Magnetofaba australis IT-1: one gene and its partner. The protein of the gene in region 1 interacts with the protein of each later gene in a pairwise test. Links are inferred from orthologs where the notes say so. Each region holds a gene or a part of one and is shown on either strand. Other genes may lie near its edges.

What was found. Proteins that work in one complex are often made in the same cells at the same time.
Region 2: the proteins of rlmN (region 1) and ftsZ interact in binary tests that used the Escherichia coli proteins (3 or more experiments, as listed by UniProt). The link is inferred for Magnetofaba australis IT-1 from one-to-one orthologs.

Annotation. Positions count from the first base shown.
Region 1 is NZ_LVJN01000020.1:906,456-912,065, forward strand. What follows is about bases 1,734-4,659. They hold rlmN (dual-specificity RNA methyltransferase RlmN), read right to left. Parts: upstream 3,768-4,659; coding sequence 2,700-3,767; downstream 1,734-2,699. Other genes in these bases: MAIT1_RS16185 (IS110 family RNA-guided transposase), read right to left, coding at 1,734-1,951; MAIT1_RS16190 (VOC family protein), read right to left, coding at 2,281-2,670; ndk (nucleoside-diphosphate kinase), read right to left, coding at 4,050-4,478. Also shown: MAIT1_RS16175 (thiosulfate oxidation carrier protein SoxY), read left to right, coding at 1-15; thiosulfate oxidation carrier complex protein SoxZ, read left to right, coding at 93-428; more of MAIT1_RS16185, read right to left, coding at 908-1,733; MAIT1_RS16205 (hypothetical protein), read left to right, coding at 4,700-5,557; MAIT1_RS16210 (DUF411 domain-containing protein), read left to right, coding at 5,584-5,610.
Region 2 is NZ_LVJN01000015.1:398,946-404,626, forward strand. What follows is about bases 1,120-4,116. They hold ftsZ (cell division protein FtsZ), read right to left. Parts: upstream 3,307-4,116; coding sequence 1,933-3,306; downstream 1,120-1,932. Other genes in these bases: lpxC (UDP-3-O-acyl-N-acetylglucosamine deacetylase), read right to left, coding at 1,120-1,564; ftsA (cell division protein FtsA), read right to left, coding at 3,392-4,116. Outside these bases: MAIT1_RS04075 (DUF4390 domain-containing protein), read right to left, coding at 1-624; more of lpxC, read right to left, coding at 644-1,119; more of ftsA, read right to left, coding at 4,117-4,633; MAIT1_RS04095 (cell division protein FtsQ/DivIB), read right to left, coding at 4,880-5,602; MAIT1_RS04100 (D-alanine--D-alanine ligase family protein), read right to left, coding at 5,599-5,681. UniProt on the Escherichia coli protein: Essential cell division protein that forms a contractile ring structure (Z ring) at the future cell division site. The regulation of the ring assembly controls the timing and the location of cell division.

The sequences.
Region 1 (5,610 bases):
GGTTGCGCTGGTTGATCTGCGCGGTTAAGCGATCCAAGAACATGACGCGGCGACGCCACTGTCCGGCGAGCCTGCGGTAAGGAGCGAATAATATGGCGAATATCGGCAATCCCAAAGTGCGCGGTCCGCGCAAACCGGTGGCCAAAGACTCCATCGTCACCATCAAAACCATGATCAAACACCCCATGGAGAGTGGTCTGCGCAAGGACTCCGCCACCGGTGATCTGATCCCGGCGCACCACATTGTGCTGTTTGAAGCGGAGTATCTGGGGAAGAAGATTCTGTCGGCGGATTGGACCGGCGGCGTCTCCAAAAACCCGTTCTTCTCCTTCGATATGAAGGCCAGCGCCACCGGCGATGTGAAAGTGACCTGGAAGGACAACAAGGGCGGTGAGTGGAGCGAGTCGGCCAGCCTGACCGTCTCCTGATCTGCGCTTGCAGCGGGCCTGTTCTGCTGCAACTGGAGTGTAAGAGGGCCAACCTGTGGGTTGGCCCTTTTTTGTTGGGCTTAATCAACATGGGAAGCCAAAATCTGACTTTTGATTTGGAAGATATCGAGGGCTTTGCCCTCGAGCTCCAAAAAATCAAACCGTGGGCTCCGCCCATGTATGGTCCGCTCCGCCACGGCAAGAGAAAATGTCCACTGATGTGTGAGGCTTAGTCGCGCCCATGTATCCGGCCTGTTGATGAGGGGCTTGTCGCCCTCTGGCCCTGATGGAATTTGCGCGTGGCCCTCCTCAACACACCCTCGGCCTCTATGGGCCCTTGGGCGAAACAGGTTCTTGACCACGCAGGGCTATGCCGTTTCACGCCATCAATCTCGACTCTCTCTCGCAACCTGGCTGGTGGGATCTCTTTCTCTTTCCTTATCGGCCTGTTTTTCTTTTAGAGTTGTATTGCGCTCTCTCTACACAGCGGCGCTGGCCCCATAGGCCTCCTGCTTCACCAGCATCGCCCACGCGCTGCGCGCCATGCGGTTGGCCAGCGCCACCACCGCTTTATTCGCGCCGCGGCGTTCCGACACCGACACCACCCATTGGCTGCGGCGATCCGGCTTGTTTTCACACACGCGCAAAGCCGCCCGCGCCCCATGAATCAACAGGGTGCGAAGATAACCGTTTCCCCGCTTGCTGATCCCCGTCAGCCACGCCTTGCCCCCTGTGGAGTGCTGATTTGGAACCAACCCTATCCATGCCGACAGCTCCCGGCCATTCTTAAACGCCCGCACATCCCCCACCGACGCCAACAGCGCCGTCGCCGTGATCGGTCCCACTCCCGGGATCGTCATCAGCAATCGACACTGCGGCTCCGCCTTGGCCAGCGCCTCAATCTCACGCTCATATTTGCCGATGCGCTCATCCAAATGCGCCAGCTCATCGCGCTCATCCTCCAGAATTACGCGAAAATTGGCGCTCATTTCCGAGCTCTCATCACTCAAAATCAGCACAATCGCCCGCCGCGCCTGCTTGATGCTCTTGGGAAAGACAATCCCATACTCGGCAAGCAGTCCGCGAATCTGGTTCACCAACGCCGTGCGGTTCTTCACCGCCAGACTGCGCACCCGATGCAACGCTAGAATTTCTTGCTGGGCAACGCTTTTGATCCCCACAAAACGCATATTCGGACGCTGTACCGCTTCACATATCGCCTCAGCGTCCACGCTGTCGTTCTTGTGCCGCTTCACGTAGGGCTTCACATATTGCGGCGCCATCAAACGCACTTCATGCCCATATCCCTGAAATTTCCGCGCCCAGTGATGCGCGCCGCTACTGGCTTCCATCCCCACCAGGCACGGCGGCAGTTGCGCCATGAACTCCAGTAACTTATCTCGTTTCAAGCGCTGTTTCAGAACGCTCTTGCCGCGCGCATCGACGCCATGCAACTGAAACACGCTCTTGCCCAGATCAATCCCCAGTACCCGTACCTGTCCGTTTTCGATATGATTGCTCATGGTCCGCTCCGACTCCGTTTAGATGGAAAAACACATCACCATCTTGGCCCATTGCGAGGCCGTTTGGGTAGCGGAGCGGACCATTCCATTACACCCGCTGGGGTCGCGGACCCCAGACGATTCGGCAGGATTGCCGAATCGGACTCGCGCTAGCGAGCCTGGAGGGTGAGGGCCATGGATGGCCCGAATCACCCCGCCGCCGACCAGTCGGCGGCCCATAGTCAACGCAAGCTTCACCTGCGTCACGCACACATTTAGGCGCTCTGTACAATTCTGGATTGCAGTGACTGTGAAGTAACGCTGGATTGGCGACGCTGATTGAGCGACGTTCAAGCCGGGGCAGTCTGATTGCTGATTTCAATCAGGTTGCCGTCAGGGTCACGGAGATAGACGGAGAGGAGCGGACCACACGCGCCGGTGCGCCCGATGGGGCCCTCCTCAATGGCGATGTTCAAGTCCATCAGATGCGCAATCACCTCCTCCAATGGGGTGGTGGTGAGAAAGCAGAGATCCGCTGAGCCGGGGGTCGGCGTCAGGGCTTTGGGTTCGAACTCCGCGTTGTGCTGGTGCAGATTGATCTTCTGCTGCCCAAACGTCAGTGCGCGACGTCCAGCGCCGAAGGTGATCGCTTGCATGCCCAGCACGGAGACATAGAACGCTACGGTGACGTCGATGTCCGCCACGGTGAGCACCAGATGGTCCAGCCGCTCAATCTGCATGAGTTTCGTCTCCGTATGACGAAGCGTTTTTATTCCGATGGCGGTCGTCGCCGCGCCCCTTCCACGCTGCCTTTGAGCTGGCCGCAGGCGGCCAGGATATCCTCTCCACGGGAGTCGCGGATGACGGTGACAAAACCCGCTTCATGGAGTATGTGCTGGAACGCCAGAATACGCGCGCGCGGTGAGGGCGCATAGGGTACGCCGGGCCAGGGATTGAACGGGATCAGATTGATCTTGGAGGGGATGCCGCGCAGGAAGTGGGCGAAGAGGTGGGCGTCGGCGTCGCTGTCGTTGACCCCATCCAGTATCACATACTCCCAGGTGATGCGACGGCCTGACTTGAGCGGGTAGTCTAATGCGCCCTGACGCAGCGCGGCCAGATTGTATTTGCGATTGATGGGCACCAGTTCATCGCGCAGCTCGTCACGCACGGCGTGTAGCGACACCGCCATATTGACCCCCAGATCGTGACCCGCCTGGACCATTTTCGGAACCAATCCGGCGGTGGAGAGGGTGAGCTTGCGGGTGCCGATGCCCAGACCGGCATCATCGGTGATGATACGGCACGCCTGGGTGACGTTATCGTAGTTATACAGCGGCTCGCCCATGCCCATGAGGACGATGTTGGTGAGCTTCTTGTCGCGCTTGGCCAGTTCGGCGCGGGCGAACACCGCCTGTTGCACGATCTCCGCCGTGGTCAGGTTGCGGGCGAACCCTTGTGCGCCGGTATGGCAGAAGGGGCAGGAGAGGGTGCAGCCCACCTGGGAGGAGACGCACAGGGTGCCGCGCCCCTCTTCGGGGATGTAGACGGTTTCGATCTGCTGCCCGTCGGCCAGGGCCAGCAGCCACTTTTCCGTACCGTCCTGAGAGACGCGATGTTCGCTCACCGCCGGGCGCAGGGGCTCGGCCACGGCTTCCAGTTGCGCGCGGAAGGTTTTGGACAGATCGCTCATCTCCTCCACGCTCTCGGCCAGGCGCACGTAGAGCCACGACCACACCTGTTTGGCGCGGTAGGGTTTTTCGCCCCAGGAGACGAACAGATCGGCCATCTCCTGGCGGGTCAAAGCGTGCAAGCTGACGGGGGCGGTGGAAGTCATGGATTAACTAAGAGGTAAAGATGTTTGCGTGACGCAGGCAGAGCTTGCGCTGACTATGTGACAAATCGCCAGAGGCGATTTGTCGGGATTCTTAAGGGTCCATGACCCTTAAGCGGGGTGTGGGGCGGCGCCTCACGATTCGGCAGGATAGCCGAATCGGACTCGCGAAGCGAGCCCGCAGGGTGAGGGCCATGGATGGCCCGAATCACGGTGTGGCTGTTGATCTTGGGAGCTCGAGGGCGGAGCCCTCGATATCTTTCAGCATCCCAATATTTCACATATTTACGGACGGTCGCACAGTTCGAAAGCGTTGAAGAAGAAGGCGATCTCCTGCGCAGCGGTCTCGGCGGCGTCAGAGCCGTGCACGGCGTTGGCGTCGATGGAGTCGGCGAAGTCGGCGCGGATGGTGCCGGCGGCGGCCTCTTTGGGGTTGGTGGCGCCCATCACTTCACGGTTTTTGGCGATGGCGTTTTCACCCTCAAGCACCTGCGCCATGATGGGGCCGGAGCACATGAAGTCGCACAGATCTTTATAGAAGGGGCGCTCTTTGTGCACGGCGTAGAATTTGCCGGCGTCTTCGGCGCTCAGTTGCACCATTTTGGAGGCGACGATGCGCAGACCGGCCTTTTCAAAACGGCTGTAGATTTCGCCAATGACGTTTTTCGCCACGGCGTCGGGCTTGATCATGGAGAGGGTGCGCTCAACGGCCATCTTTCAAACTCCTCGAAGCTGGGGTAGGATATCGCTCTGCGCGCGAGCCCGTGGCGGAAGTTTTGACGCGGCGCGGGACGATTGTATCCCCGTATTGCGCGCGCGTCCCAAATTTCGTCAGGCCGCTGCATAAAAAAGGTGGGCAGGGTAGCAGACGCCCGCCCTCTACGCCAGGGCGGCGGCGCGCCCTTGCACGCTATTGTTCACCGGGGAGAGTTTTCATGCAATTCGTAAAGATCACATCGGCTGCGCTCATGGTTGCGGCGCTGCTGCCGGGCGTTGCCCGCGCCAACGATGACGCCTCGTGGTATGGCGGCAGTTTTTCCGCCGTGATCACCATGAGCAGCCCCAAAAACCCCAAGCAGAGCGCCAGCGGGCAGATCTTTGTGGGCGACGAGAAGCTGCGCGCCCAAGGCGTGGTGGGCGGCGAACAGCGCGCGGTGATTCTGGATGCGGCCAATAAGAAGATCTGGACCCTGGCGCCGGACCGCAAGCTGTATCAGGAGGGGATCTACGGCCCCATGCCGCCACGCCCGGACCGCGCCATGATGCCGTCGGACCCCAAGCATCCGCTGTGCGGCGCGGAAGCTGCGAAGAAGGGTGTGACCTGCGTGAAAGCCAAAAAGCCCGAGGCGGTGGGCGGCGTGCAGGCCGAACGCTGGGAGATCTCCATGATGGATCGCGGCGCCAAGCAGACCATGCGTCTGTGGGTGGATCCGTCGCGCAGCGTGGTGATTCAGCGCGAGATTCCCAACGGGCCGTTGATGACGCGGGTGTTGGAAGGGGTTGAACAGCTCAATGGCCGCGAGACCGAGAAGTGGCGTCTGGTGACGGCGTTTAATGGCAAATCCCGCGAGATGACCCAATGGGTGGACGTGAAGCTGCGCATGCCGGTGAAGGCGGAAGCCAATGGCGCGGTGACGCTGATGGTGAGCGATATCAAAGAGGGGGCGCAACCGGCCGAGCTGTTCACATTGCCTGCTGACTACACGCCTGCGACAAAATCCGCCCAGGGCGGCGCTCCGGCGCAGAAGCCGCAAGCGCCGCATGCCGCGCCAGGCGGACAGCGTTTCTATTAATCCTCTAAAAGAGGGGGCTTGCGCCGATGGCGGCATCGTCACACAAAGCAGCG
Region 2 (5,681 bases), on another replicon or contig:
CCTCCGGATCATCAGATGGTCTTCCCGCTGGCCCAGACTGAGCCAGCGGAACAGCACGCGGAACATGCGCGACAGCCCTTCGCGCTCGCGGGTGACGCGGGTTTCAAAGCGGTAAGAGTGGGGACCGCCCGGCAGCGCCGCCGTCAGCTTCTCCACCCCCTGTGGCGGTTCGCCCAGGGCGATGAAGCGCGGATGGGTGAGAAAGCGCAGCGCTGAATCGGGGTCCGATTCGTACAGCAGCTTGGGTTGCTCCTGATCCACTGATTCGCGCATCTCGTAGCGTTGGGTGATCTTGTGCAGTTGCAGGCGACGGGTCACGGTGGTCTCCGCCAGCAGCTTGTCAGGGAGCCAGTCGCGCTGATGCAGGACGCGGAAATGGTAGGTGAGGCGAATGGGTTCGCCGCGCGCCAGCAGATCGCGGATCTGGGTGATTAGATCGTCATGCAGGGCGGTTTGGGCGTAGAGCTTGCCGCCGTTGATGGTGAGTTCGGTGGCGGCGATGAAGGCGTTCTGCTGCTGTTGGTCGCGCTGTTGCACGATGGCCAGAAACAGCAGCAACAGAGCGGCCAGAGCGATGAGAAACAGGAGCCGACGCCCCATGGATGCAACGGCGGGGGGCGTCATGGCGCGTCGGCTCCCGCTGTTAGCAGGAGAGTCCCACCGGCGCGGTGGTCAGCGCCGGAGCGGCGGCCGGGGCGTGCAGGGGTTCATTCAACTCCACGAACTCCCAGGCGTCGCGGGTGGCGGCCAGTTTGCGCAGCAATTCATTATTGAGCGCATGGCCGGAGCGCACGCCATCGAAACAGCCGATGATGGGGTGGCCCAGCAGATAGAGATCGCCGATGGCGTCCATTATCTTGTGGCGCACGAACTCGTTTTCGTAACGCAGACCGCCTTCGTTGAGGATGCGGAAATCGCCGATGGCGATGGCGTTCTCCAGCGACGCGCCCCGGGCCAGACCCATGGATTGCAGCGCTTCGACCTCTTTGAGGAAACCGAAGGTGCGCGCGCGGCTGATCTCTTTGACAAACGCCGTCTCGCTCAATTGGATCTCCGCGCCCTGACGACCCAGCATGGGGTGGTCGAAGTCCAACATGAAGCGCAGGGCGAAGCCATCGCCGGGCTCGAAACGGGCCGATTTGTCGCCCGCCTCCACGGAGATCGCCTTCTTGATGCGGATATAGCGGCGCGGCGCTTTCTGTTCGGTCAGCCCGGCGCACTGGATCAGGAATACGAAGGGGGCGGCGCTGCCATCCATGATGGGCGCTTCCGGGCCGTCCACGTCGACAAAGGCGTTGTCCACGCCCAGTCCGGCGAAGGCGGACATCAGGTGTTCGATGGTGGAGATGCTCTCGCCGCGCTCGTTGGCCAGGGTGGTGCACAGGCGGGTGTCGGAGACTTGATCGGCGTGGGCGGAGATCCAGCTATCGTCCAGATCGGTGCGATGAAATACGATGCCGCTGTTCTCGGGCGCCGGGCGCAGGGTCATATGGACCTTTTCACCACTGTGGAGGCCGATGCCGGTGCAACGAATCGTATTTTTCAGCGTGCGTTGAAAGACCATGGCTCTATCCATTCTCGCGGATGCGCCGTTGGATGGCGTGGCCTGGTCGGGGTCGCCATCGTCGGCTTGTGACGCCTTTACGCCAAAATCCTGAACAGGGATCGTCGACATTCCGACAATCTCCTGCCGCTCCCAGGGGGATTGGCGCTGCTGAGTCACAAGCATGCATAAAGCGTGCTATTTTATGTTAACTACACTATTTTCTCACGCTCACAATATCAGGAAACACTGATTATCGAATGGATTGCAACGAAAAAGTTCCCGGAGATTGGGAAGAGCGTGGGGGAAAAACGGTCATACTGGGGATTTCCCGTCGCGCGGTCAAGCAAATTCTCGGCTCGCCGCGCGACGGGAAACGCTCCCAAAGGTCAGTCCATCTGCCGACGCAGGAAGGTGGGGACGTCGAAATCCTGCTCGTTATTGTCGCTCATTTCATTGCGATTGACCTTGATGTCGCTCATCTGCGGACGACGGCGACCCGGACGGTTGCTGCGCAGCTCATGCACGCCCGCTTGATCGGCGCCCTGGTTGGGCATTTCGAACTCGGCGGGGGTGGGCAGAGTATAGGCTTGGGGAGCCTCAGCGGCGGGAGCGGCAGGCTGTTGCTGGGCCACGGGCGCCTGCGGCTGCTGGGTCTGCACGTTGTGGGTCATGCCCGAGGCGGGCTGCGGCTGATTGTATTTTTGATTCAGGTGCGCGTTCATGGCGGCTTGGCGCTGGGCCACGGCCTGGGGCAGAGGCTGCACGTTGGCGGCCTGGGCGTTGGGGAAGGCCAGCTGCTCGGCCTTGCCGATGCCGGTGGCCACCACGGTCACGCGCACGCTGTCCTCCATGCGTTCGTCGAGCACCGCGCCAAACACGATGTTGGCGTCTTCGTGGGCCAGATCGCGCACCACAGAAGCGGCTTCGTCGATCTCCTGCAGGGCCATGTTGTAGCCGCCGGTGATGTTGATCAGCACGCCGCGGGCGCCCTGGATGGTGACATCGTCCAGCAGCGGGCTGGAGATGGCGTTGGTGGCCGCTTCCAGCGCACGGGAGTCTCCGGTGGCTTCGGCCGCGCCCATCATCGCTTGGCCCATCTCCTCCATCACCGTGCGCACGTCGGCGAAGTCCACGTTGATGAGGCCGGGGATGGTGATCAGGTCGGTGATGCCGCGCACTGCTTGATGCAGCACGTCGTCGGCTTTGCGGAAGGCTTCGATCATGGTGGTGTTCTTGCCCACCACCGACAGCAGCTTCTGATTGGGGATAGCGATCACGGTGTCCACGTGTTCGCGCAGCATGTCCAGACCCTCATCGGCGAAGCGCATGCGCTTTTTGCCTTCGAAGTGGAACGGCTTGGTCACCACCGCCACGGTGAGGATGCCCATCTCTTTGGCGGTTTTGGCGATGATGGGGGCTGCGCCGGTGCCGGTGCCGCCGCCCATGCCGGCGGTGATGAACACCATGTCGGAGTCCGTTAGCGCTTCTCTGATGCGCTCTTCGGATTCACGCGCGGCGTTCATGCCCACTTCGGGCTTGGCGCCAGCGCCCAGGCCGCGAGTGACCTCGGCGCCGATCTGAATGCGGGTGGTCGCCAGGTTGCGCTGCAGCGCCTGGGCGTCGGTGTTGCAAACGATAAACTCCACGCCCTCGAGTTGGGCCTGGATCATGTTGTTCACGGCGTTGCCGCCGCCGCCGCCGACGCCGACGACCTTGATACGGGCGTCCATTTCGTCCGTGTGTGCAAACTCAAAGTTCATTTTCTTCCCCCTATGCCCGACCCGGCAAGTCTGCGCTGACCTGTGAATTGATTTTTGTGACTGCGAAATTTCTTGTTTGCTGCTTTTAGAATGCGCCGTTGAACCAATTGCGCATGCGCTGCAACACCGAAGCGGCCCCCCCGGTATGCTCCGGGTCGTAGCCGATTCGGGACGCGTCCCGACTGAATCGGTTGGCGTATTGCACCAGCCCCACGGCCGTAGAGTAGACCGGGCTGGAGACCACATCGGTGAGTCCGCCGAACCCTTGCGGGGGGCCGCGACGCACCGGCTTGTTGAAGACCTCTTCGGCCAATTCGGCCACGCCCTGGGTAATGGAGGCGCCGCCGGTCAAAACAATGCCCGCCGCAATCTGATCCTCAAATCCGGAGCGGACGATTTCGCGCTGCACCAGAGTGAACAACTCCTCGACGCGCGGTTCAATGATTTCCGCCAGGATGTGGCGCGCCAGTTGACGCGGCTGGCGGTCGCCAATGCTGGGCACTTCGATGGTCTCTTCGGGGTTGACCAGAGAGGCCAGGGCGCAGCCGTATTTGCGTTTGAGCTGTTCGGCTTCGCGGGTGGGGGTGCGCAGCCCCACGGCGATGTCGTTGGTCATATGCTCGCCGCCGATGGCCAGCACGGCGGTGTGTTTGATGTGGCCGTCGGCGAAGATGGCGATGTCGGTGGTGCCGCCGCCGATATCCAGCAGGCAGACGCCCAGCTCTTTTTCATCCGAGGTCAGGCAGGCTTCGGAGGAGGCCAGTTGCTCGAGGATGATGTCGCCCACGTCCAGGCCACAGCGGTTGGCGCACTTGATGATGTTTTGCGCCGAGGCCACCGCGCCGGTGACGATGTGCACCCGCGCCTCCAGGCGCACGCCGGACATGCCCAGGGGCTCCTTGATGCCGTCCTGGCCATCGAGGATGTACTCCTGCGGAATGATGTGCAGAATCTCGCGATCCATGGGGATGTTCTGCGCCCGTGCGGCGTCCAGCACCCGTTGGATGTCGTTATGGGTGACTTCGCCCTCTTTGGTGGCGACCACGCCATTGGAGTTGGTGCTGCTGATGTGGGCTCCGGCGATGCCGGCGTAGACCATATTGATCTCCACGCCCGCCATCACTTCAGCCTCTTCCACCGCCATGCGCATGGATTCGACGGTGGAGTCGATATCGATCACCACGCCTTTGCGCAGACCGCGTGAGGGGTGAGCGCCCAGGCCAATGATATCCACCCGCCCGTCCGGCTGCACGTCGGCGACGATGCAGCAGATCTTGGTGGTGCCGATATCCAAGCCAATGATGAGGTTTTGGTCGTTTCTGGCCATATTCCATCCAGCCGGGGGTTGCTCGATCGCTCTTTAGAAAAGCATGAAAAGCGGCGCGACAAAAGCGTTAAAGAACTTTTTGCGAGCTGTCGATCAATCCCGGTCTATGACTCCGCGTCAATGGTGTGATCCCCGTCCCACGTCCCAGTGCGTGGGGGCCATCCTGCAATCCCTTGTCAGGCCAAAGTTTGCGCAATGCGCAATCGCTGGCGCGGCCCAAGCCAGCGTGATCCGACGAGCGGTGGATTAGCCGGTGCGTGGACCGGACTCCTCCTTCTCCAACGGGCGCACCGCTGCGCGTCCCGCCACCCGCAGATCCACCTGCCGGATCCGCCGATCCAGTATTCTGTACCGATTCTGCAAGGCGTTCAACAGCTTCAATTCACTTTCCAACCGATTCGACAACAAAAGGCGCACTCCTTCGCGGGTATACAGCACCCAGCGGCCGCCGGGCAGAGCGGTGACTTCGGACAATCGGGTTTTGAGCCAGGGGCGCTCTTCCAGCGCCGTCATGAACTGGGTGACGCGCTCGGGACGCTCATTGGGGGCGCTGAAATCGTCGGTGATCACCGGCAGAATCAGCGGGTCGCCGGGTTCGGCGGCCTTGATGCGGCGCCCGGCTTCATCCAGCAGATAGAGGGTTTCGCCTTCGCGGCTCATACACAGCGCGCGTTTTTCGGTGAGGTTGATGTCCAGCGTGCTGGGGAAGCGGCGCGACACTTGCGCCTCCTTCACCCACGGACGCTCCAGCAGCGCGGTGCGCAGCGCAATGGGGTCGATGCGCAGCATGTTGCGGGCTTTATCGATGCCCAATGCGCTGACGGTCGCCTCCACATCGGTGTGTAGCGCGCCCTCGATGCGAATCTCCTGCAGCGGGAAGCGACCCGGCGCGTGGGCGGCCTGCCAGCCGAATACGGCGGCGGCGGCCAGTACGATGAACAGCGCGCCGATGAGGGTGGAGCGGGTCATGCGCGGCTCCAGGCCGAGGCCAGAATGCGCTCGGCCAGCTCATCGAAGGGGATGCCGGCGGCGGCGGCGGATTGCGGCG